DNA from 4 places in the Oceanobacillus sp. M60 genome. Region 1 is predicted to be linked to each of the others. Evidence: riboswitches for the same ligand, from Rfam matches in the RefSeq annotation. Region 1 holds a riboswitch; each other region holds the start of a gene.
The links. A riboswitch is a leader RNA that binds a small molecule or an ion and turns the genes downstream of it on or off. The one in region 1 is predicted to bind S-adenosylmethionine.
Positions count from the first base shown of each region.

Region 1 (6,063 bases):
TCTAAATCGCTTCCCTCTATTTTCTTACCGTTCACTAAAATATTGCCTTCAGCAGGTTGCAGCATTCCAGAGATAAGAGAGAGCAGCGTAGATTTACCACAGCCGCTTGGTCCGAGCAATGAAATGAATTCATTCTTTTTCACAGAGAAAGAGATATTGTGCAGCGCTTCTGTATATTGTTTTTTGGAGAAGTAGTAATGAGATACCCGGTCTAATGTAAGATAAGACATTGTTGGCCTCCTTTATTCCCCGATAATCCGCTCTGCATACTCTGTGTTGACGAGATCTTCATAGGGAGCGTCTCCAGGGAGTTCTCCAGCTTCATCCATAATATCTTTTAGGTTTTCCCAGGCATCCTCTTTCAGCAGTGGAGATGTCGCAAAGGATCCCTGCTGTTTATAACGGTCGATGGCATTCGCGAGCATTTCTACATCGGTATCTTCAAAATATGGCTCTACCACTTCGGCAATTTCTAACGAATCTGTTTCCTGCACCCATTGCTGTGCTTTATAGATTGCTCTGGTAAATGCTTCGACCGTTTCCTCTTCTTCATCTAAAAAGCTTTGCTTTGCCATGAAGACAGTGTACGGCACTTGCCCGGATTCTTCTCCGAAAGAGGCGACAATCTCACCCTGGCCATTCGCTTCAAAAATACTTGCGGTTGGTTCAAATAACTGCACATACTCATAATCGCCGCTGGCAAAAGCGCCTGGAATATTTGCAAAATCAATATTCTGAACTAAATTTAAATCTTCTTGAGGGTTGATATCATGCTGCTTCAAAACATACTCTCCAACCATCTGGGGCATTCCGCCGACACGCTGGCCGAGAAAATGGCTGTCGCGTAAATCCTCCCAATTAAATCCTTCATCTGCATCCTTGGCTACTAAAAATGTGCCGTCTGTCTGAGTCAGCTGGGCAAAGTTCACAGCGTAATCCCTGGAATCCTGAGCATAGACATAGATAGATGTTTCTGAGCCGACCAGCGCAATATCTGCGCTGTCAGATAACAGTGCTGTCATTGTCGTATCGCCGCCCCATGTTGTTTGCAAATCAACCTCCAGTCCTTCTTCTTCGAAAAAGCCTTTTTCTAAAGCAACATATTGCGGTGCATAAAAAATAGATCGTGTGACTTCTGCAAGGTCTATCTGGGTCATTTTATTTTGATTACAGGCACTAATGAGAAGCAGAGAACAAATCAATAGAATGAAACAAGCGAGCTTTCTCATTTTCTTCTTCCTTCCTTTCTCAAAAAACTGTTCTTGAATATCTTCTATAAATATATGTTTCGCGGGATGATTGTGTGAACGCCTAGAATTTGGAGATTTTGTGAGGTGAAAAGGAAAGAGCAGCAAGAAAAAAGGGTAAATCCAAATTGGAGTTTACCCTTTTAACGCGTGAATATGCTATTTTGGAGAAGCTGTTTGATTATACTGGACGATACAGCGGACCAGCCTGTTGAATTGTTTCGCTGACTTCCGTGAATTTCTCGAAATTCATATGAAATTTTCCAGCTAATTTTTTAGCTTCCAATTCATAACTTTCCTTATCCGCCCAAGCATTTTTAGGAACAAGCACTTCATCAGGAACACCTGGAATGGATTTTGGAATAGCCAATCCGAAAATTTCATCTGTTGTTGTTTCCGCGTCATTTAACTCGCCGATTAAAGCGGAATGCACCATCGCACGCGTGTAGGATAATTTCATTCTCGTTCCCACACCGAACATGCCGCCGGTCCAGCCAGTATTAATCAGAAATACATTTGCATCAAATTTATCAATTTTTTCTCCGAGCATTTCTGCATAGACAGATGGATTTAATGGTAAAAACGGAGATCCGAAGCATGCTGAGAATGTAGCTACAGGCTTAGTTACACCACGTTCTGTACCAGCCAGTTTGCTCGTGTATCCGCTTAAGAAATGATACATTGCCTGCTCTTTTGTCAATTTACTGATTGGCGGCAAAGTACCGGAAGCATCTGCGGTCAGGAAAATAATTGTATTTGGATGTCCAGCCACACTTGGCTCTAAGCTGTTATCAATATTTTCTAATGGATAAGCTGCCCGTGTATTTTCTGTTAACGAAGTATCATCATAATCCGGGACGCGTGTATCTTCATCCAAGGCGACATTTTCCAGAACAGATCCGTAGCGGATCGCATCAAAGATTTGCGGTTCTTTTTCTGCGGATAAATTAATGCATTTTGCATAGCAGCCGCCTTCAATATTAAAGACACCCTCGTCACTCCAGCCATGCTCATCATCACCGATTAATCTTCTGTCAATGTCAGCTGAAAGTGTGGTCTTTCCAGTTCCGGATAACCCGAAAAATAAAGCAACATCGCCTTCATCTCCAACGTTAGAGGAGCAATGCATGGACAGAACATTTTGCTCAGGGAGCAGGAAATTAGCTACAGAGAAGATAGATTTTTTTATCTCTCCAGCATATTCTGTTCCGCCGATAAGCACAATGCGCTGTTCAAAGGAAATGAGAACAAAAGCCTCGGAGTTTGTACCGTCAACTTCCGGGTCTGCTTTAAAACCGGGAGCGGAGATTACTGTAAAATCAGCTTCATGTAATTGCTCCATGTCTTTTTCAACAGGAATAAATAATTGTCTTGCGAATAAATTATGCCAAGCGTATTCATTGATTACCTGAATAGGCAGTTTGTATTTTTCATCCGCACCCGCATAAGCTTGCAGGTGAAAAATTTCCTCTTGGTTATCTAGATAGGCAATCACTTTGCCCAGCAGCTGATTAAAGACTTCCTCTTCAATAGGCTGATTAACATTTCCCCAGTCTACCTTATCCGCTGACAAAGCATCTTTTACAATAAATTTATCTTTTGGAGAACGTCCCGTGTATTTTCCAGTGGTGGCACGGACCGCGCCAGTAGATGTTAATTTTGCTTCATCACGATGAATAATTTTTTCAATAAGCTGGCCAACAGAATAGTTGCTGTAAATATTAGTTAAAGTGAGCTCCTCCAGTATACTTCTCCGCAATATTTTCATAAAGCAATTATTCACTCCTTAATTAATGGTTTAGAATTGATTTTATCTTGAAATATGTTTATTAGTATAACACATTAAATATAATAGTCCATACTAATTTATGAAAAATTATTTTTTCTGTCACAAATGATAATAAGGTTGACAGGAGAGGCTTGTTTCGTTAATCTAAATATTGAACGGATACTCTTATTTGGAGATGGTGGAGGGACAGTCCCGATGAAGCCCAGCAACCTCACTTGAAGTGAAAGGTGCTAACCTGATGCAAGGATCATTCCTTGAACAATAAGAGCGAAAGGCCAATAAGTTTTCCTTTCCTCATATATTTTGAAGGAGAGGTTTTTTTGTTTTTAGGAGACTTTTTAAATATCCTCTAAAAAATGAAACCACATTGGGTGGAATGATAAATTTATATTGAAATAGAGTTCCGTAACATTATTGGAGAAGGGGAGTTAGCCTTATGGCTGCAAATCGTCGTTTATTTACTTCTGAGTCAGTTACTGAAGGGCATCCGGATAAGATGTCTGACCAAATTTCAGACGCTATTCTGGATGAGATTCTCTCGAAGGATCCGAATGCCAGAGTAGCTTGTGAAACTACGGTTACAACTGGAATTGTTTTAGTTGCCGGAGAGATTTCTACAAGTACATATGTAGATATTCCTGCAATTGTACGTGAAACAGTACAAGGAATTGGCTATACACGGGCAAAATATGGTTTTGATTCAGAAACATGTGCTGTATTGACTGCTATTGATGAGCAGTCTCCTGATATTGCCGGCGGTGTGGATGTTGCGCTGGAAGCAAGACAAGGACAAGAAAGCGAAGAAGAAATCGAGGCAATTGGTGCCGGTGACCAGGGATTAATGTTTGGTTATGCATGTAATGAAACTGAAGAGCTGATGCCTTTACCAATTTCTTTAGCACACCGTTTATCCAAAAGATTAGCAGATGTCCGGAAGGAAGAGATTATCGGCTATCTGCGTCCAGACGGGAAAACACAGGTAACCGTTGAATACGGTGAAGATAACCAGCCGCTGCGTGTAGATACGGTTGTCATTTCCGCGCAGCATCATCCGGATATTACGAATGAACAAATCGAAGCGGATATTATTAAACATGTTGTCGAAGCTGTTGTACCCGGTGAATTACTGGATGAAAAAACAAAGTACTATATTAACCCGACCGGGCGCTTTGTTTTAGGCGGTCCGCAAGGCGATGTCGGCTTGACCGGAAGAAAGATTATTGTAGACACTTATGGAGGCTATGCCAGACATGGCGGCGGCGCTTTTAGCGGTAAAGATGCAACGAAAGTGGATCGTTCTGCTGCATACGCGGCCCGTTATGTTGCTAAAAATATTGTTGCTGCAGGTCTTGCTGATTCTTGTGAGGTTCAGCTGGCTTATGCGATTGGCGTTGCACAGCCCGTTTCTATCTCAATCAATACGTTCGGTACAGGGGAAGTCAGTGAAGAGAGATTAGTGGAAGCAGTCCGGGAGCTTTTTGATTTGCGTCCGGCAGGTATTATCCGCATGCTTGATTTAAGAAGGCCAATCTTTAAAAACACAGCTGCTTACGGCCATTTCGGACGTACAGATATTACATTCCCATGGGAAAAAACAGATAAAGTCGAAGAATTAAAAGCGTTGACTGCAAAATAAAAAAACGTCAGGTGTTTGAAGATGCCTGACGTTTTTCTTTGGAATAGGATGGTTTTACTCATTTCCGCCCATGTTTGTTTCTTTTAAATAATATTGTCCTTTTTCCACATAGGATTTACGGATGCGGTCCATTTCTTGATAGTCTTTATCGGTTAATTCACGAACCACTTTAGCCGGCCTACCCATAGCTAATGTGCGGGGCGGTATTTTTTTGCCCGGCGGCACCAGACTTCCTGCGCCGACAAAAGCATGCTCCCCGATCTCTGCGCCATCTAAAATAATGGACCCCATGCCAATCAGCGCATGATGGCGTATAATTGCTGAATGCAAGGTGACTTGGTGTCCAACAGTGACATCATCTTCAAGAATTAACGGCATATCAGGACTTTGATGCAGCATAGAGAGATCCTGGACATTGGTACGCTTACCTATTTTTGTCGGTGCTACATCACCGCGAATCACCGTATGAAACCAAATACTTGCTTCTTCTTCAATCGTCACGTCTCCGTTGATTACTGCATTTTTGGCAATGAATGCGGCAGAATCAATAGACGGGGTTATTCCTTTATATGATTCAATCATTTGTATTCCTCCAACTCAGTCATATTGATTAAAGTATATCAAAGGAAATATTATCTGGAAAGGCAGTTCTAAATGAGTTGATTTTAGTACTGAATGAAGGAGAAAGACTTGTTATTCCTATCGTAATCTCCTAATTGTAGGCATATATTCTAAGTCATTTGTTTGATGTGGATAATAAGTTTGAATGTAGATTTATTTCTTTTTATCCTCTACAGATACGCATCTTTTTATGGTAGAATAAATAAGCTGGTTACTTAAGGATAGTAATAACATAAAGAGATAAACAGAAATGCTATTCTAAGTAATTTCCACGTTGTTGATTTGACAATGGGAGCAGTAACAGATGTTCCAGTCATAACTGGAATAAGTAATTGTATAAATCTGTTTTAATCTCGCTATGGATAATGGGACATCCATACAAACAGGCGGACTTTTACAGAGAGAGAAAGTTTTGCATGTGGCGCAGAGAACTGATTTATCGTTAAAAATGGGGTTGTACTTTCATGTTGATTCAAATTGTAATAGGGATTTTATTTTTTATCGGTGTCTATATTCTGATAAGCGATGAGCAAAAATGGCTGCGTCTGACAACATTTGGTTATTTTATTTTGCTAACTATTATTTTTGCAGCCGGATATATGAATCAGTTGAACAGCCTGCAAGACCCTGAACTGGGTGACCTTTCTGCATTGCGCGACTGGGTTTATCTATTTGGATATTTATATTCTGTCCCGCTCATGGTTGTATCAGCTTATATTTGGATTCCCTATCCCAAAAAATATAAGACACTTCGCTCCCGTGTGCTCATG
Region 1 covers NZ_JBSSNH010000005.1:5,360-11,422, reverse strand. The annotation lists gene ACW0TQ_RS13205 (ABC transporter ATP-binding protein) at 1-230, opposite strand, end outside; gene ACW0TQ_RS13200 (ABC transporter substrate-binding protein) at 243-1,229, opposite strand; gene pckA (phosphoenolpyruvate carboxykinase (ATP)) at 1,429-3,015, opposite strand; SAM riboswitch class I at 3,199-3,304, shown strand; gene metK (methionine adenosyltransferase) at 3,473-4,672, shown strand; gene ACW0TQ_RS13185 (gamma carbonic anhydrase) at 4,727-5,254, opposite strand; gene ACW0TQ_RS13180 (hypothetical protein) at 5,758-6,063, shown strand, end outside.

Region 2 (6,063 bases), on a different contig from region 1:
ACGAATGCTATTAAATTAATCATTACCCCGGAAAAATTGCATACAACCCCAAAGATAGAAATCCTGCCGCATACGGAAGGAATTACGGTGACCAACGATGCTGTAACGACAGAAGAAGCAGATGAAGAAGCATTGATTGTAAGGCGGAATAATTCAGCAAATCACTTTTTTATATCAGGAAAAATCGGCAGGAAAGAAGGAAAGCAGGAAGTATATATGGCTATTAAACATATTGAAAATTATATCGCAGACACAATCCGGCAAATATTAAAAAAGGAAGGTATTGCGTTAGAAGGCCGGATAAAAAAAGGAAAGCTTCAGGGAGATGCAGCGTGTATTTACCATAAACAGTCACCGCCATTAACTGGCATTATTATTCCCTTTATGAAGCTTAGCAATAATGGGATTGGTGAGATGCTCACAAAAGAATTAGGGCGTAAAACATATGATGACGGTTCATGGGAATCGGGTCTGGCAGCAGTGAAAGAAGCTCTGGCTACCTATTCAATCAATCTGGATACAATCCAGTTAAAGGATGGTTCCGGAATTTCAGCAGCTAACTTTATTCCAGCCGAAGAACTGACGCGTTTACTGTACGAAATCCAGCAGGAAAAGTGGTTCCCTGAATTTTTAGCCAGTCTGCCGGCAGCTGGAGAAGCCGATAAAATGATTGGAGGCACTTTACGTGAACGTATGAAGGGACTGGATGTTCAGGCAAAAACAGGAACCATTGAAGGTGTCAGCACTCTTTCCGGTTATGTAACCAATGGAAAGGGAGAACGGCTTATCTTTTCCATCTTATTTAATCATTTATTAGATACGGATACAGGAAAAGAATTAGAAGATGAACTGGTTGCGATAATGGCGGAGATAGAAGAATGGTGTTGACCTTTGTCATTTGTTTTTTGGGGGGGGTTCATTATTTGATTTAAGCTGTTATTAAACAGAAGTTTAAGGGCGTATTGTGGAATCGTGAAGCCGGGGAAGCATATTTATAGAGCGAAGGAATAATAGCAGCAAGCTTTATTTCGATGAATTAAGCTTCATTTCATGTTTTTTTTATGACCTTACCATAGTTTTACCACATTTCCATGCTAAAGTGAAACTAAGATAGAAAAAATGGAATGAAGAAGCAGAAATGTTTTACTTTCATTTCATCATAATCACTTTGAATCTTGTAATGAATATGTCAAATAATAAGGAGAATGAATATGACAGTGCATATTTACGGAGTATCTTGCTCATCTACAAGAAAAGCGAGACAATGGTTTCGCAAAAATGGAATTGCTTATAAGGAACGAAATATTTTACATCAACCATTGACAATTGACGAACTAAAGAATATTTTACAAATGACTGTGGAAGGCACGGATGAGATACTTTCAACCCGTTCTAAAATTTTTAAAGAATTGAATTTGAATGTAGAGGATTTGTCTCTGCAAACTTTATTGAAATTAATTCACAAATACCCAAGACTGCTGAAAAGTCCAATTTTGGTGGATGAAAAAAGATTCCAAGTTGGGTACCATGAGGAAGATATTCGTCAATTCTTACCTCGTAAAACGAGACAGCTGCAATGGTTACAATGGAAAGTGGATTTAGGTTTAATAAAAGGGTAACGAACCTTAAATGAACCTTAAATTATGGAAGCATACGATGAAATGGCTGTATGCTTCCATATGTTGAATGTTGAGCAAATTAAATAATATGTAAGGAAGAATATAATTTCATCTTTACTCTAAAAAAGAGGCAGCTTTAAAATGAGCTGCCTCTTTTTTGGGGTATTGTTTTAAATTTTACTGACAACCTGCAGCGCCTGCTCAATATCTGCTATTAAATCCTCCGCATCTTCAATTCCTACAGAGAAACGAAGAAGGTCATCACCGATTCCTCTGTTATCTCTTTCTTCCTCCGGCATATCGGCATGTGTTTGTGTTGTAGGATAGGTAATAAAGCTTTCTACACCGCCCAGACTTTCGGCAAATACAATTAAGTTGAGGTTAGCTAAGAAAGAACGCACCTGGTCGGCATCTTCTAAACAAAATGAAAGCATGCCGCCTTTATTTGGATAATAAACCTGTCCAATTGACGAGTGGTCTCGCAGGTAAGCAGCAATTTTTTGTGCGTTTTCCTCGTGACGCTGCATACGCAATGCAAGTGTTTTTAACCCGCGGACAAGCAGCCAGCTGTCTGAAGCAGATAATGTTGCTCCTGACGCATTATGCATTTCAAATAATTTTTCGGAAAGGTCAGGACTTTTGGTTACGACCAGACCGGCTAAAACATCATTATGGCCGCCGATATATTTTGTCGCACTATGCACTACAATATCCGCACCAAGCGTAATTGGCTGCTGGAGATAAGGTGTTAAAAATGTATTATCAACAATAAGCAGCAGGTTATGCTTTTTAGCCAGCTCCGCATACTTTTCAATATCCACCTCCTGAAGTAACGGGTTCGTCGGTGTTTCTAAAAAGATAGCCTTTGTATTTTCGTTAATACATCGTTCTGTTTCCGTGATATTTTGACAGACATCATAGGTCACGGAAATATTATAAGCTTTTTCAAAATGATTAAAAATACGGTAAGTTCCTCCGTAGATATCTTTTGTCGCGATAAGGTGATCGCCCATACGAAACAGGGAGGAGAGAACTAATTGAATAGCTGCCATTCCTGAGCTGCAGGCGAAAGCAGCATCTCCTTCTTCCAGCTTTGCGAAACCTTCCTCTAAAACAGATCTGGTCGGATTCTTGGTACGCGTATAATCATAACCTGTGGAATGGCCAATTCCCTGGTGCTGATAAGCTGTTGACATGTAAATAGGCGGATTTATAGCCCCTGTCCGTTCGTCCGTTTTATTACCTAACTGTACTAATGCTGTTTCTATTTTTCTCATTTTCCTTCAGCCTCCTCAATCCAGAAACATGAATTCGCTTATCTTTCGCGAATATGCTGTTTTCTTATGATTTTCCCATGTGAAATCAATAAAAAACCCTTCTTATTCCAGAGATGAGATAAGAAGGGTATGATATCGTGATGATACATATCTTATCTTTAAAGGGGAGTTCCCTTCTGGAATTAGCACCTTGCTAGAAGCAGCTGGTTGCTGAGACATCGTCGGGCCAGTCCCTCCGTCTCTCTGGATAAGAATTGGAATTTTATTAAATTATAATTACGTTAACTTTACAAGAGCGAGGAAAAAAAATCAAGTCTTGATTTTTTTAAAAATGAAAAAGCCGGCAACACTGGCTTAGAGGCTGTGTATAGAAAGAAGAAGCTTGAAAAAAACGAAAAGTATTTGAAAAGGACTCCGATGACGATTACAATGGTAGTGTAGTGAACGTATTGTTGAATGGTTATAAAATGGACAATTACTCTGAATGAGTTGGATATGTCTGATAATAAAAAGGGTGAAATAATAAATATCCGAATGAAACTATTTAAAAAGGAAGAAGATATATGCGCAAAAAAAAGCTATTATGGGTAAACATTTCTATGTTAGCAGGTTGTATTATCATCATTGGCATGGGGATTTATAAGGATAACCGCTCTGTAGAATATTCAATGGAAGTGAGTACAGAAGACGGAACTGGACAAACTGGAGAAAGCGTAGAGATTTTTACAACCTCCTGGAATAATCGGTTATTAGGAGACAATGAACAAATTTATCAAACAGCTAATTTAGATTATCGCAACATACTTCAGCAGGAAGACAATGAAATAGAAGTGCAGGAAGAGCGTACTGTGACTCAAGGTACCGAAACAGAGGAAGAAACATACACAAATCCAGAAACAGAGGTGCAGGAAGAAGATTATATAGCTTCTGAGGAAGCATCATCTAATCAAATAACAAATGATGAGCCAGCTGACAGTGAACAAAGCAGTAACGCTTCAAATAAGGAAAACGCAGCTGGTGAAAATAATGAGAATACAGAAAGCCGAGAATCAGAATCGAATACGCAACGTTCCACAGCTTCTGTACATCAGAATCAATCTGAAAAAAATAGCCGCTTTTCTGATTCCAATAATTCTGGAGCTGAAACTGAGGCGCCCGGCACAAATGACAGGAATGAAGAGAATTCAGAGAAAGAAGATTCAAAAGATAAATCGGATCAACCGCCGAAACAGCCGGAAGAGGAAGAAAATGGCAACGATGATAATGCAAACAACAAGGAACCCGATTCTGAAGATGTAGAGAGTGAAGAGCCGGAATCAGAGGAAGGAAATCCTGAAGAAGAAGAAAATAATGGAGAGCATGAGACTGAAGAAGAGGGAGAAAACTCAGACTCAGAAACAGATAAAGGTTCTGAAGAGCACAAAGGTTCTGAGGTCGATACTGCATCCATCTATGCTGATTAAATTACGAAAGAAAGCAGCTGTTTCATAATTAAATTAATAAGGTAAAATAAAACTGCGAATTTGCTGTAGCCTGGCGAATTTGCAGTTTTTTAATATTAAAATCTCAACTTTCGCACCTATTAATAAGCATATATATCATGCGGGTTCTTTGATAAAACAAGTTTCGCTAAGTTTTCTAAAGAAATTATAATGAAAATTAGCCTAATCCCGCAAAATTTGATATTATAATAGATGCAGTGACTATTAAACGTGATAGTTCGAAATTACATTACATTTTATTTGTGGAAGATAGAAAGGATGGAAGATGAATTATGAGTAAACCAAAAGTAGTCGTTCTTGGTGCAGGCTATGCTGGATTAGTTGCAACAAGACGTTTAACTCAACAGCTGTCTCCTGAAGAAGCTGAGATTGTGTTAATCAACAAACATAATTACCATTATGAAAGTACATGGTTACATGAAGTAGCAGCGGGTACGATTACCCCGAATCAGGCACGTTTTATGCTAACAGATGTAGTTAACCCTAAGCGTGTACGTTTAATTTACGATACCGTTACGGAAGTGAAGCGTGAGGAAAAACGCGTTGTTCTTGAAAACAGCGAAGTGGCTTATGACTATCTTGTATTTGCACTTGGATTTGTATCCAACTCATTTGGCATTCCGGGTATGGAAGAGAATGCTTATGCAATCACAGATATTGATTCCAGCCGATTAATTGCAGAGCACATTGAATATCAGTTTGCTCAGTATTCTTCAAGCGAAGAAAAACGTGACGAGCAGCTTACCATCGTTGTCGGCGGCGGCGGATTCACAGGGATTGAATTTGTTGGTGAGCTTGCAGACAAAGTACCTGAGCTATGTAAAAAATACGATATCGATCGCAGCAAAGCAAAAATTATTAACGTAGAGGCAATGCCATCTATTTTACCTATGTTTGATGAAGATTTAGTTTCTTACGGAAAACAGTCCTTAGAAAATCGTGGCGTAGAATTCCGTATTGGTACTGCCATCAAAGAATGTACAGAAGACGGATTTGTTGTCGGCGAAGATAACGAATTAATCAAAGCTGGTACAGTTGTATGGACAGGCGGCGTAATGGGTAACCCGGTATTGGCTGAATCCGGATTTGAATTATTCAAAGGAAAAGTAAATGTTGGATTAGATTTACGTCCAGAAGGAGAAGAAAATATCTTTATCCTTGGAGACTGCTCATGGACAATGGATCCGGAAACTGGAAAACCATTCCCTCCAACTGGTCAGCTGGCTGTACAAGAAGGCGCGAAAGCAGCAGATAACATTGTTGCATTGATTCGTGATGAAGTGATTACTGACTTTGTTTTCTCTAACAAAGGAACAGTTGCATCTCTTGGCTTATCTGATGGTATCGGAAACGTGCTTGATGGTAAAAAACTAAGCGGTAAAGCAGCGGCAGCAATGAAAAAAGTTGTTGATGACCGTTCTCTATTCTTAGTCGGCGGTGCTAAAACATTACTTAAAAAAGGTAAATTCCGTCCATTCTAATAACCAAATAACATTCGAATTGAAGTTGTATTTGATAAATTACTCCACAGGAGGTAAGCGATATGAAGAATTTATTATGTTACGTTCTACTTGCTCTGACAGCCCTGGTAGGCTACCGTGTTGCAAGTGAATATTTAGAAGACAACAGGGACTTTAGATAAGCTTTTAAAAATTGCCGGGATAA
Region 2 covers NZ_JBSSNH010000002.1:452,878-458,940, reverse strand. The annotation lists gene dacB (D-alanyl-D-alanine carboxypeptidase/D-alanyl-D-alanine endopeptidase) at 1-888, shown strand, start outside; gene spx (transcriptional regulator Spx) at 1,212-1,619, shown strand; gene ACW0TQ_RS06450 (methionine biosynthesis PLP-dependent protein) at 1,790-2,896, opposite strand; SAM riboswitch class I at 3,046-3,150, opposite strand; gene ACW0TQ_RS06445 (hypothetical protein) at 3,460-4,359, shown strand; gene ACW0TQ_RS06440 (NAD(P)/FAD-dependent oxidoreductase) at 4,671-5,879, shown strand.
Region 2: it holds a riboswitch for S-adenosylmethionine, as region 1 does, so the genes downstream of both, ACW0TQ_RS06450 (methionine biosynthesis PLP-dependent protein) here and metK (methionine adenosyltransferase) in region 1, are expected to answer to the same signal.

Region 3 (6,063 bases), on a different contig from region 1:
AAAATGTTAAAAAGTAAAATCAGCCCAGTTCCCACTCTTAAAATATCACTATTATAGAAGTCACCAAGCCAATCCGGCAGGGAAAGGGACTTTTGTTTTGTATTCAGCTTTCTTACTTTTTTAGCTACCATCAGCACTCCTATTGGCCCGCCGCCGATCATCGCCAAAAACAGCCAGAGGTTAGACAATCCCCAGTCATGAGTCCATCCCGGGTAACCCAGAAAAGTTGCTGCACTTAGATAGGTAGCAGCAAAGGACAGGCCCAGTACATAGGGTCCCAGACTTCCGCCGCCTGTAGCGAAATCACTGATGTTTTTCGTTTTTTTAGCACTTATGTAACCAAGGATCAGCATGACAGCTAGAAATATTGCAAAACCGATCCATGTATAAAGCATAATTGTACTCATCTCTGACCTCCTTGCACATACGAGTAAAACAGGAAATGTACTTCTCCGTTATCTCGGCTGAAAGCTGCCAAGCTTTCGCGCAGGATGATTATCGGGTAAATGGGGTGTTCCATTTCCAAACATATTTTCTCTAAGCGTCTTCCCTTCATATTCAGTCCGGTAAATGCCGCGTTTTTGCAATTCAGGAACAACTAAATCCACAAATTCCCGAAATGTATCCGGAGAATAGGTCTGCGCGATATTGAAACCATCCACGTCACCTTCAAATGCCCATTCTTCCATTCGATCTGCAATTTGTTCAGGTGTTCCGATAAATTTCACCGTACCATTGCCGAGTCCATGATTTTTAACAGCTTCCCGCAGTGTCCATTTCTTATTAGGATCTTTTGTATACATATCCAGATTTCCCTGTACTGCTTCTGTCTGTATATCTTCAATATACTGATCCGGATTATATTTTGAAAAATCGATTCCTGTATGTCCGGAAAGGAGAGACGCAGTTCCTTCGTAGCTGACGTGGTCTGTTAAATCTTCATACTTTGCCAGCGCTTCTTCTTCCGTTGACCCAATGATTGGCAAAATCATAGGAAAAACAAATATATCTTGCCGATTTCTGCCCTGTTCCTCTGTTCGTTTCCGAATATCTGCAACATAGGCCTTTAACGCATCCAAGGAATGATTTTTAGTAAAAACCGCCTCTGCATGTTTCGCTGCAAAATCTCTTCCTTTTGGTGAAGCTCCTGCTTGGAATAAAACAGGCGTACGCTGCGGAGAAGGTTCAACCAAATGCGGACCAGGTACATTGAAAAATTCACCTTCATGATTAATCAAACGAACCTTATCCGGCTGTGCAAATGTATCCTTTGCGCCATCATGAACAACAGCATTGTCATCCCAGCTGTGTTCCCAAAGTTTATAAACGACTTCGAGAAATTCATCTGCACGGTCATAGCGCTGTTCCTTAGGAAGACGGCTGGAAAGGCCAAGATTGACTGCCTCGCTTTCTAAATAAGAAGTCACCACATTCCAGGCAACTCTTCCATTCGTTAAATGATCCAGTGTAGATAGCTGCCTTGCGAGTGCGTATGGTTGTGCATATGTAGCAGAAATTGTTGGCGCAAAGCCGAGATTTTCAGTGACAGCCGCCATAGCAGAAATCGGAATCAATGGATCATGAGCCGGAAGCTGTACAGCATGCCGGACAGCTGCTTCATGACTATTTTCATATACACTGTAGGTTCCAAGCACATCAGCAATAAACATGGCATCAAATTTACCGCGTTCCAGGATTTTTGCTGTTTCTATCCAATATGACAGGTCATTATGTTTTGTCCCCTCGTCCTTTTCATGCTTCCATAATCCTGTCGAGTGAGGGGAAGGTGAATTTTGAATAAATCCATTCAGGTGAATTTGTTTTGTCATCGTTTCGATAAGCTCCTTTTCTCATAAATTTTCATCTTGACCGCTTCACCAAAATCTATAATTGACTATCTCTCATTTGATGCAGTCAGCCATTGATTTTGGTATCGGCCCTTACTTCTGAATTGCTGATTACTTAAGATTCATCGAAAGCATTTAAGGCATTCACACTATGTGCCACTGCGGACCCGGCTTTTAAAGCTGCTGCCACAAAAATCGCTTCTGATATTTCCTCTAGGCTGGATCCTGTTTTTTTGGCGTTTTTCGTATGCAGATCAATGCAATACGGGCAGCCTGTGGTATGTGCTGATGCCACCGCGATAAGCTCTTTCTCCTTTTCGGTCAATTTGCCTGCTTTGATAGATTTATGATCAAAAGCAGCAAATGCCTTGAATGTATCCGCATCAATGTCACCAAATTCGGTTAATCTATTAAAATAGGATGCTTTGTACAGCTCGTCTTTTTCCTCTTCATCAAACGCATTTAGCGCATTCACACCATGAGCAACCGCTGAACCAGCCTTTAGAGCTGTTGCAACAAAAATGGCCTCTGTTACTTCCTCTTTATCAGCGTTATTTTTTTTAGCATTCCCCACATGTAAATCAATGCAGTACGGGCACCCCGTAATGTGCGCTACGGCTACCGCAATTAATTCCTTTAATTTAACTGATAATTCACCCTCAGCTAATGCTTTATCGTTAAAAGCAAAAAAAGTTTGAAACGCTTCCGGTGCATATTCTTTTAATTCTGTTATCCGGTTAAAATAAGATTTTTGATATAAACTATCTGTTTTAGTCAATGAAATCTCTCCTCATACATTTAAAATTTTGGTTTGTCATACAGTGAAACTTCAATTAGTGAAGGTTTTTCGACGCACAACTCTTTATAATAGGACGGTTAATCGCAAAAGCTCTTCGATGGGACGAGTAATCGCAGTCCCAGTCCCAGTTTCAGCCCTAGGACATCGTGAACCTGGTCTGTTTCCTTTGCCCACTGATTTGTGCTGCGATAAAATCATACAAATTGTAAATCCATCTCGTTAATTTTCTTACAGCCACAATAATAATTAAACTTTACCTATCTAATTACTCGGTTTTAAGCCATGCTTGCCCCTTTGAAATTATTCCCTCCCTACCCTTGTTTAAAAATGAAAAAACCCCTTTTCCAGGAGAAGAGGGTTTCTTTACACACTGCCTCATCTCTCAAGTGAAAACTTGCTGGAATTAGCACCATTTTACTGCGTTTCCAGTAATGGTTGCTGCGGGATTATAGGACCAGTTCCTCCCCCGGCTCTTGATAAGGAATTACATTATTTAGTTTTTTAAGATTTCTTCATATGTTATCGAATTCTAAAAAATATGTCAAGTGGAAATTTTAATTTAATGAAGCGTTTCTTGATCAAAATCTATTGATAATATTAGCAGATATCTTTTTGCTGTAAGCGGCGACTGGTTGTTTTATCACATGTAATTATATTTTCCTGCTATAGAGTACGATGCTAAATCGATTGAGCAGCTTTTTTCATCGTGTCCTTAAAATTCATCATTTAGTTTACATAATACAATTATGGTGAATTAATGTTTTTTTGTTTTCAGTAAAAACGCTTAGACCACATTCTAGCCTAAGCGTTTCCATTATTTGTTTACACTGGGTAAACCCCATGTTTTCTCTCGGTAAATTGCTTTTTCTTATTCTGATAAATGGTGAAACGTCTTGCCAGCTCGCTCCGAAGATGATCTGGATCAATGATATCATCAATAATCATTTCGGAAGCTAAGCGGTAAATATCAATGTTCTCTTTATAGGCGGCCTGCTTTTCTGCGATATATGCCTCCCTTTCTTCTTCTGGAAGCTGAGCGATTTTATTTGCTTCTACTGCATTCACTGCTGCTTCCGGTCCCATAACAGCAATCTGTGCATTTGGAAAGGCTAAACAGCAATCCGGATCGAAAGCCGGCCCTGACATCGCGTATAGACCAGCTCCATAAGCCTTTCGGACAATAACAGAAATTTTAGGTACCGTTACCTCACTCATTGCAAACAGCATTTTGGCTCCATGGCGAATAATTCCCTGCTTCTCCACTCTTGTTCCAATCATAAATCCTGGTACATCCGTTAAGAACAGCAGCGGAATTTCAAACGCATCACATAATTGGATAAATTTTGTTGCTTTATCTGCTGAATCCGTAAAAAGAACGCCTCCTTTTACACGTGGCTGATTAGCAATGATTCCTATACTTTGACCGTTGATACGGGCCAGCCCAGTAATTAATTCTGGAGCAAACCGCTTTTTTATTTCACAAAAACTGCCTTCATCAATTGTACGGTCAATCAGTTCATACATATCAAAAGCAGCATTTTGATTTTCTGGAATAATTTCGCTGATTGGCTTATCAAAGCTTTTTGGTTCTACAGATGCTGCTTTTTTTGGCTTCTCACGAAAATTAGCAGGAAAATACGTTAAGTACTTCTGTGCAAATTGAATCGCTTCTTCTTCGGTATCTACTAAAACATCGCCTACTCCTGAGGTTGTACAGTGCATCTTTGCTCCGCCCATTTCCTCTAAAGAAACTTTTTCGCCAATGACCTTTTCAGCCATTCGCGGTGAACCTAAATACATCGATGCGTTCCCTTCAACCATGACAACGATATCACAAAAGGCCGGAATATAGGCACCGCCGGCAGCGGATGGACCAAACAATAAGCAGATTTGCGGCACTCTTCCTGACAGCTTAATTTGATTATAGAAAATACGTCCCGCTCCTCTTCTTCCCGGGAACATATCTATTTGATCTGTAATTCGGGCACCGGCAGAGTCTACCAGATAAACCATGGGCACCTCCAGCCTCTCAGCCGTCTCTTGAATACGTAAAATTTTCTCCACCGTCCGCTGTCCCCAGCTTCCTGCTTTGACGGTCGAATCATTTGCCATCGCACAAACTGTCTGACCGTTTATTTTTCCTGTTACTGTAACCACGCCGTCTGCCGGCAGGTCTTCATCCATCGCATTGGCAAATAAACCATCCTCAAGTATCTCATGAGAATCAAAAAGAAGCTGGATTCTTTCTCTAGCAAAAAGCTTGCCCTTTTCAGCATTGCTGTCGTGATACTTTTGTTTTCCTCCCTTTTTTATTTTTTCTATACGCTCCTTAAGTTCTTGATTCACAGGCATATAAGCATTCTCCTTTCCGGCTTTAACTTCCATGGTAATCAGGCTTTCTTTTCTCTTGAAATGCAAGCAATCCTTCTTTTCTGTCCTTTGTCGGTATTAGTTTTACATAAGCTGCATGTTCCAATTGAACCGCTTCATCTATCGAAAGATCCATTCCTTGATTAATCGCTTGTTTAGCCTGCTTCATAGCAATCGGTCCATTTTGGCTTATTTTCCGGGCAATACTTATTGCTTCGTCTTGTAAAAAAGAAGTGGCGACTGACCGCTCAATCAGTCCAATGGCTAATGCATCCTCTGCTGAAATTGTTTTGGCAGTATAAATAAGCAGTTTCGCCTGGCCGATTCCAATTAATCTTGGCAAACGCTGTGTCCCGCCGGCTCCGGGTATAATCGCCAGAGAGGTTTCCGTCAACCCCAGCTTTACATGATTGGCCGCAATGCGCAGGTCACAGGCTAAAGCGATTTCCAGTCCACCTCCAAAGGCGACGCCATTAATAGCAGCAATTACAGGAACCTCTATTTTTTCTATGGAATCGGCAAGTCTGCTAATTTTCTGTACAGCAGCAACAACTTCCTCCTCATTCATTGCCTTTCGTTCTTTTAAATCTGCTCCGGCACAGAAAGCTTTTTCTCCGCTGGCTGTAATAATCACACAGCGTATAGCACGATCCGTACTGATTTTTTGAATACAATTCTCTAACTCTGTTAGTAACGCGAAAGATAATGCATTGGCTGCTTCCGGCCGATTTAATGTGATAACAGCGATATGATTATCCACTGTTTCTACGTTTACAAGTTGCATAGGCGTTCACTCCAAACTGATTTAGTCAACGATTGCAATCGTATCTCCTTCATTAACAAAATCTCCTTCTTGCACCTTCCATTCCTTCAAAATCCCTTTTCCCTCTGAAGCAATCGGAATTTCCATTTTCATTGACTCTAGAATAACGACATCCTGCCCTTCTTCCACAGCCTCTCCCTGTTGCACTGTAATCTTCCACACATTTCCTGCCATCGATGCTTTAATCTCCATCTTAATTCCCTCCTGTAGTTGGTTGATAATAT
Region 3 covers NZ_JBSSNH010000007.1:20,753-26,815, forward strand. The annotation lists gene ACW0TQ_RS16935 (sodium:solute symporter family protein) at 1-407, opposite strand, end outside; gene ACW0TQ_RS16940 (LLM class flavin-dependent oxidoreductase) at 456-1,829, opposite strand; gene ACW0TQ_RS16945 (carboxymuconolactone decarboxylase family protein) at 1,963-2,631, opposite strand; SAM riboswitch class I at 3,019-3,129, opposite strand; gene ACW0TQ_RS16950 (acyl-CoA carboxylase subunit beta) at 3,469-4,998, opposite strand; gene ACW0TQ_RS16955 (enoyl-CoA hydratase) at 5,021-5,800, opposite strand; gene ACW0TQ_RS16960 (acetyl-CoA carboxylase biotin carboxyl carrier protein subunit) at 5,822-6,031, opposite strand; gene ACW0TQ_RS16965 (acetyl-CoA carboxylase biotin carboxylase subunit) at 6,033-6,063, opposite strand, start outside.
Region 3: it holds a riboswitch for S-adenosylmethionine, as region 1 does, so the genes downstream of both, ACW0TQ_RS16945 (carboxymuconolactone decarboxylase family protein) here and metK (methionine adenosyltransferase) in region 1, are expected to answer to the same signal.

Region 4 (6,063 bases), on a different contig from region 1:
GCTCTTCTTCGTAAGGAATTTTCTGCTTCGAGGCCTGATTCCAATCCAATACAAAGCGTGTCTGCATACTTTGCACTGCATCACCTATCACCCGCAAATGAGTATCACGCCAATAACCAAATTTGCTTTTCATTCCCAGGTATTCATCTCCAACATTAAAACCGCCAATGTATCCGATTTCTCCATCAATAATCGTGAGCTTGCGATGATTCCGGTAATTGATTTTAAAATTAATAATAAATTTCGATGGGAAAAATGCTTCTACCAGAACGCCCGCTTCTTTTAATTTTTTTATGTAGCTTTTCTTAAGTGACCTGGAGCCCATATCATCATACAAAAGCCGGACGCATACCCCCTCTTTTGCTTTTCTTATTAATGCATTCGCAAGCCTGCTCCCTAGCCCGTCACTCCGCATAATATAATATTGTACATGAATATGATGCTTTGCCCGATTGATATCTTCTAAAAGAGCCTCAAATTTTTCATGCCCATCTGTAAAAATATCTACGCCATTATTATCTGTATAAACAGCATTGTCATTACGGAGATGAAGATAGACTAAATCCTGATGTTTTTTTAAATCGTCATGATTTAACAGGAAAGCGTCATCCTCAATGGCATTGATTTGTTTTTGTACAGCCTTCTTCACATCCATCCGGCTCCGCTGATCCCATTTGAATATCCGGCGATTGCTGATGGGCCGTCCAAAAATTAAATAAAGAATAAATCCTAAAATAGGGATGAACAGCAATACCATTACCCATGCCCAGGAAGAGGTCGGATCCTTCCTTTCCAGAAAAATAATGGATATAGCTAACGCAATATTTATAACAAAAATTAATCCAATTATGATTGAGTAAACGCCCATATATCCTGCTCCCATCACTTCTTTTCCAATAAAAAAGGGAATTCTGCTCTTATCATAGCACAAAACGAAACTTCATTCAGCGTGAAAGGGTTAATGAAGTTTCGTTTTACCCATAGCTTGCGTATCTGCTATTTCTTCTATATAAAACGTTCTTTTTCCGGCAAATAACTGAATCCCCTATTTTAATTATGTCAGCGCCTGCTCCAAGTCCTCCCAAATATCCTGCCATGCCTCTATTCCGACAGATAACCGAATCAGAGCGTCTGTTATTCCCATTTTCCGGCGTTGTTCATCAGGAATCACAGCATGTGTCATGGTTGCCGGATGCTGAATCAATGTTTCTGTATCTCCAAGACTGACAGCGATGTTTATAAATTGAAGTTTATTCAGAAAAGTCTGCGCTTCTTTCTTTCCGCCGTCTATCTCAAAAGATAAGGTGCCTCCGCCAGATTTCATTTGTTTTTTCATAATTGAATAGCCTTCCGCATCCGGATCACCCGGATAAAATACATGCTTAATCTTTGGATGCTGCTTTAGTTTTTCTGTAATTTGCAGGGCATTATCCGAATGTTTATCCATTCGGAGCGGCAATGTCTTCATTCCGCGAACAACCAGCCAGGCATCAAACGGCGAAAGCACACCGCCAATATCCTTTTGCGTCGTTGCTGCGATTTGCTCCATTAATTCGTTATTTCCTGCGGCGATGCCCGCAATCACATCACCATGACCGCTTAAATATTTTGTCGCGCTATGCACTACCACATCTGCCCCCAATTCCAACGGACGCTGCAGGTACGGTGTAGAAAATGTATTATCCACCACAACTAAAATATTATGCCGCTTAGCAATATCAATCACTAATTTCAAATCAATTACTTCCATTGTCGGGTTAATCGGCGTCTCAATATAAAATACCTTTGTTTCTGGCCTGATTTTTCCCTCTATACTTTCCGCATCTGTCATAGCTATATAATCTGTCTGGATATTATATTTTTTATCCATCATCGACAACAGTCCAAAGGTACAGCCGTATAGTCCGGACGAGCAAATAATATGGTCATTTGCTTTGGTGAGTGCAATCAAAACGGCAGATATGGCAGCCATCCCCGAGGCAAATGCCAGTCCTTTTTCAGCCTTTTCCAATGCGGCCAGCTTTTGTTCCAGTATTTGCACGGTCGGATTACTGACACGCGTATAGACATGTCCTTCTTCCTCTCCGGCAAAACGTGCCTCCCCCTGCTCCGCTGTGTCAAAGGTAAATGTAGATGTTTGAAAAATGGGCGGTGTTAAACTGCCAAGCAGCTCTTTGGAATCGTACCCTTCGTGAATCATTGCTGTTTCCATATGTTTAAACTTTTTGCTCATTTATATTCTCCCCGATCCTGATAAAGGTAATAATTCAGATAAGTCTCTCTCTTTATGATAAAGTATTCCTGTGCTGTTGGAAATGTTTCCGGCTCAAAAAAATATCTAATATTTCGTACAAAGAAAACAAAGCTCCCGCTCCATGAAGCTTCGTTTTACGGAATACATTATTTAAAAGTTATTGCTTCCTGCCTCATAAAGTTTTAATATTGGTTTTAGTTTAATTTTTTCAGAAGGCAGGAATGGATAATGGAGGATAAATCTTTACAACAGGGAGCGGTTATTACCTTTGCTGCTTATTTATTATGGGGAATCTTTCCAATCTATTGGAAGTTTCTTGAACATGTTCCAGCTGGCGAAGTACTAGCCCACCGGATTGTCTGGAGCTTAATTTTCATGATTTTTTTAGTACTGGTGACAGGTAATTGGCGTGAACTGATTGAAACGGTCCACGAGCTGAAAAAAGATAAAAAGAAAACCATCGCTATCATTACAGCTTCCATCGTTATATCTATTAACTGGTTTCTATTTATTTTTTCGGTTCAGCATGGACATGTGCTGCAGGCCAGCTTAGGGTACTATATCAATCCTTTGATCAGCATTTTATTAGCGGTATTTGTATTGAAAGAAAAGACAACGAAAGGACAGGTCTTATCGTTCATCCTTGCCGGTATCGGCGTACTTTATTTAACACTGAGCTATGGTGTGTTCCCTTGGATTTCGCTGTTATTGGCCATCACCTTTGGCTTTTATGGATTGATTAAAAAAACACTCCATCTGCATGCAATGTATGGACTTACTATTGAAACACTTGTAGTGGCTCCGATTGCTCTATTGTATTTACTATTTGTTCCGTCAGAAGGATCTTTTACTTTTTCTCCTTTGTTTACATCGGACAATCTTTTACTTATAGGCGCGGGGGGTGTTACAGCAATACCTTTACTGCTGTTTGCTGCAGGGGCCAAACGGATTCCATTGGCAATGGTTGGCTTTTTACAATATGTGGCACCGACAATTATGTTCTTTCTGGGGGTATTTCTATATAATGAAACCTTTACGGTACATCATATGATTACCTTTGCTTTGATTTGGGCTGCACTTATTATCTATATGGCCAGTATTTACCGGGATGCACCGCGGAGAAAAAGAAGAAAGGCATAGTTTTCAGCCAGTAACGGCCCGGTTCGTCCAAAGGCCTTTAGGTCATACTTTTGTGATAATTCCTTCAGTAAGGATGAAAGAAATCCCCGCTGAAGGAAGATTCACTTTATTTCATCTATTAATCCCTAGTAAAACACTTGACTTTTAACCTGTAAAACTATATACTCGCAAGTAATTTCAAAATATTTAGCAGAATCTCTTATGAAGAGCGGCGGAGGGAATAGGCCCTGTGAAGCCCGGCAACTTGAACATTCAGGTGCTCCATCCTACAGATATATCATCTGAAAGATAAGAGAGGGTTCTAAGTCAGTTATCAGAGCTCTCTTCATTATAGAAGAGAGCTTTTTTCAGGTAAAAGAGTGTTTTCAATAAAAAGGGAGGAAATACAATGTCAAACTATCCAGTACAGCAAGACGAAACGATTTTGTTACACGGGGGGCAGGTTCCAGACCCGACAACCGGAGCACGTGCTGTTCCAATCTATCAAACAACCTCTTATGTTTTTCGTGATACAGAGCATGCACAAAACTTATTTGGATTAGCAGAGCCAGGTAATATCTATACTCGAATTATGAATCCGACGGTAGATACATTTGAGCAGCGGATTGCACAATTAGAAGACGGAGTCGGTGCTTTAGGTCTAGCTTCCGGGATGGCAGCTATTACGATGGCGATTTTAAATATCACCCGTGCCGGTGATGAGATTATCGCGGACAGCAATCTATATGGCGGGACGTATAACTTATTTGCCAACACGCTCCCCCGTTATGGAATCAATGTAAAATTTGTAGATGGAACTGACCCGGATGCTATTGAGGCTGCAATTACAGATAAAACAAAAGCAATTTTTGGAGAAATCATCACTAATCCAAGTTTATATGTTTTTGATGTCGAAACGGTGGCTGATATTGCTCATAATCATCGCATTCCTTTAATTATTGATAATACATTTGCCCCTTATTTTGCCAAGCCGTTAACCTGGGGTGCGGATATTGTGGTTCACTCCGCCACGAAATGGATTGGCGGACATGGCACAACCATCGGCGGTGTCGTTGTCGACAGCGGCAGATTTGATTGGAATAATGATAAATTCCCTGATTTTATCGAGCCGGATGAGAGCTATAATGGCTTAAAATATGCGGATTTAGGTCCTGCTGCATTCATTACCAAGCTGCGCGTCCAATTATTACGTGACATCGGACCTGCGCTTAGTCCGCAAAATGCCTTTTTATTACTGCAAGGCCTGGAAACTTTACACTTACGCATCAGGAAGCATAGCGAAAATGCAGAAAAAATAGCAGCTTACCTGGAAAATCACCCTGCTGTAGAATGGATCAACTACCCGGGGCTGGAATCACATCCCTCCCATCAGCTTGCTAAAAAATACTTAAAGGGCGGTTTTGGGTCAGTTATTACATTTGGTATTGAAGGCGGACGAGAAGCAGGCCGTACTCTAATCGATAATGTGCAGCTCTGGTCTCATGTCGCCAATGTGGGGGATGCCAAATCGCTTATTATCCACCCTGCTTCTACAACCCATCAGCAATTGACAGATGAGGACTTGGCAAAAAGCGGTACAACGGAAGAATTGGTCCGTTTATCCATTGGTTTAGAGTCATTTGACGATATTGTAGCTGACTTGGATCAAGCCATTGATAAAGCAACAGGAAAATCACAGGGCAATCAAAAATCAGCCGAGGAAATAGCAGTGCAAAATTTACTTCAATCCCCATTTGACCGCAGCGAAGGTGTCCGCAAAAAGCGGATTATTACTGTCGGCATCGCGGACGAAGAAATTGTTCCTCTCTATAAATTAGGCTATGAGGTAATTCCTGCGGCAGATATCGATGAAGTGACAACAGATATATTAACAGGAGCTGATGCAATATGGCTGCAGGAAGGTAAACAGACACCAGAAGAAAACGCAGCTTATCAGGGCACGATTTTATTCACAGCTTCTGCTCCTGAAGTATCATCTGAAGTGTTTATTCTTTCGACCGTTCAGCCGGCGCAATTTGCTCTTGAATTACGCAGCTCCGGACGTTAAATACAAAAATAACATCCTTCCCCGCCTTTCTTTTATAGAACATTTCCATGTTTTATTGTTAAGAAAGGCGGGTAATTTTATCATGGAGAAAAACAACACTCCCACTGATTGATGTTTCGTTTTATGTTATACTATAATGTGGTTACGTCTTCTAGCTTAAAAATTAGAAGGCGTTTTTCATTTAATCTGTTTAGTATTGATTATCCTTGATTAAAATAAGACTATAAGAAGACGCATATATTCTATGAAACTTTACCAATCCATTTTGCAAATACACATATAACAAATTTAATTTCCTTTTCGTATTCTTAGGTAATTTTATTTGTTCCAACATAAACTAGAAGAAAAGAACACGTAGGTGTGATGATGAAAATGACGAAAAAGAAATGGTTTATTCTCATTAGCTCCACTCTGATTACCGCTATTGCTGTTTTTGCAATTTTACAGCTGCCCTATTTTCAATTAAACTCGGAACAACGGGAAAAAGAAGAAGCATTAAGAGAACAAATTACGCCTGAAGAAACAGAAAATGAGGAAGAAACACCCGAAGAGAGCGAAGAGGTTATGGGGGACGTTGAAGAGCAGGAAAATACTCCAATCGCTGTCGACGAAGATTTAGAAA
Region 4 covers NZ_JBSSNH010000004.1:173,117-179,179, forward strand. The annotation lists gene cls (cardiolipin synthase) at 1-868, opposite strand, end outside; gene megL (methionine gamma-lyase) at 1,055-2,233, opposite strand; gene rarD (EamA family transporter RarD) at 2,483-3,394, shown strand; SAM riboswitch class I at 3,591-3,689, shown strand; gene ACW0TQ_RS11545 (O-acetylhomoserine aminocarboxypropyltransferase/cysteine synthase family protein) at 3,783-5,441, shown strand; gene ACW0TQ_RS11550 (SGNH/GDSL hydrolase family protein) at 5,814-6,063, shown strand, end outside.
Region 4: it holds a riboswitch for S-adenosylmethionine, as region 1 does, so the genes downstream of both, ACW0TQ_RS11545 (O-acetylhomoserine aminocarboxypropyltransferase/cysteine synthase family protein) here and metK (methionine adenosyltransferase) in region 1, are expected to answer to the same signal.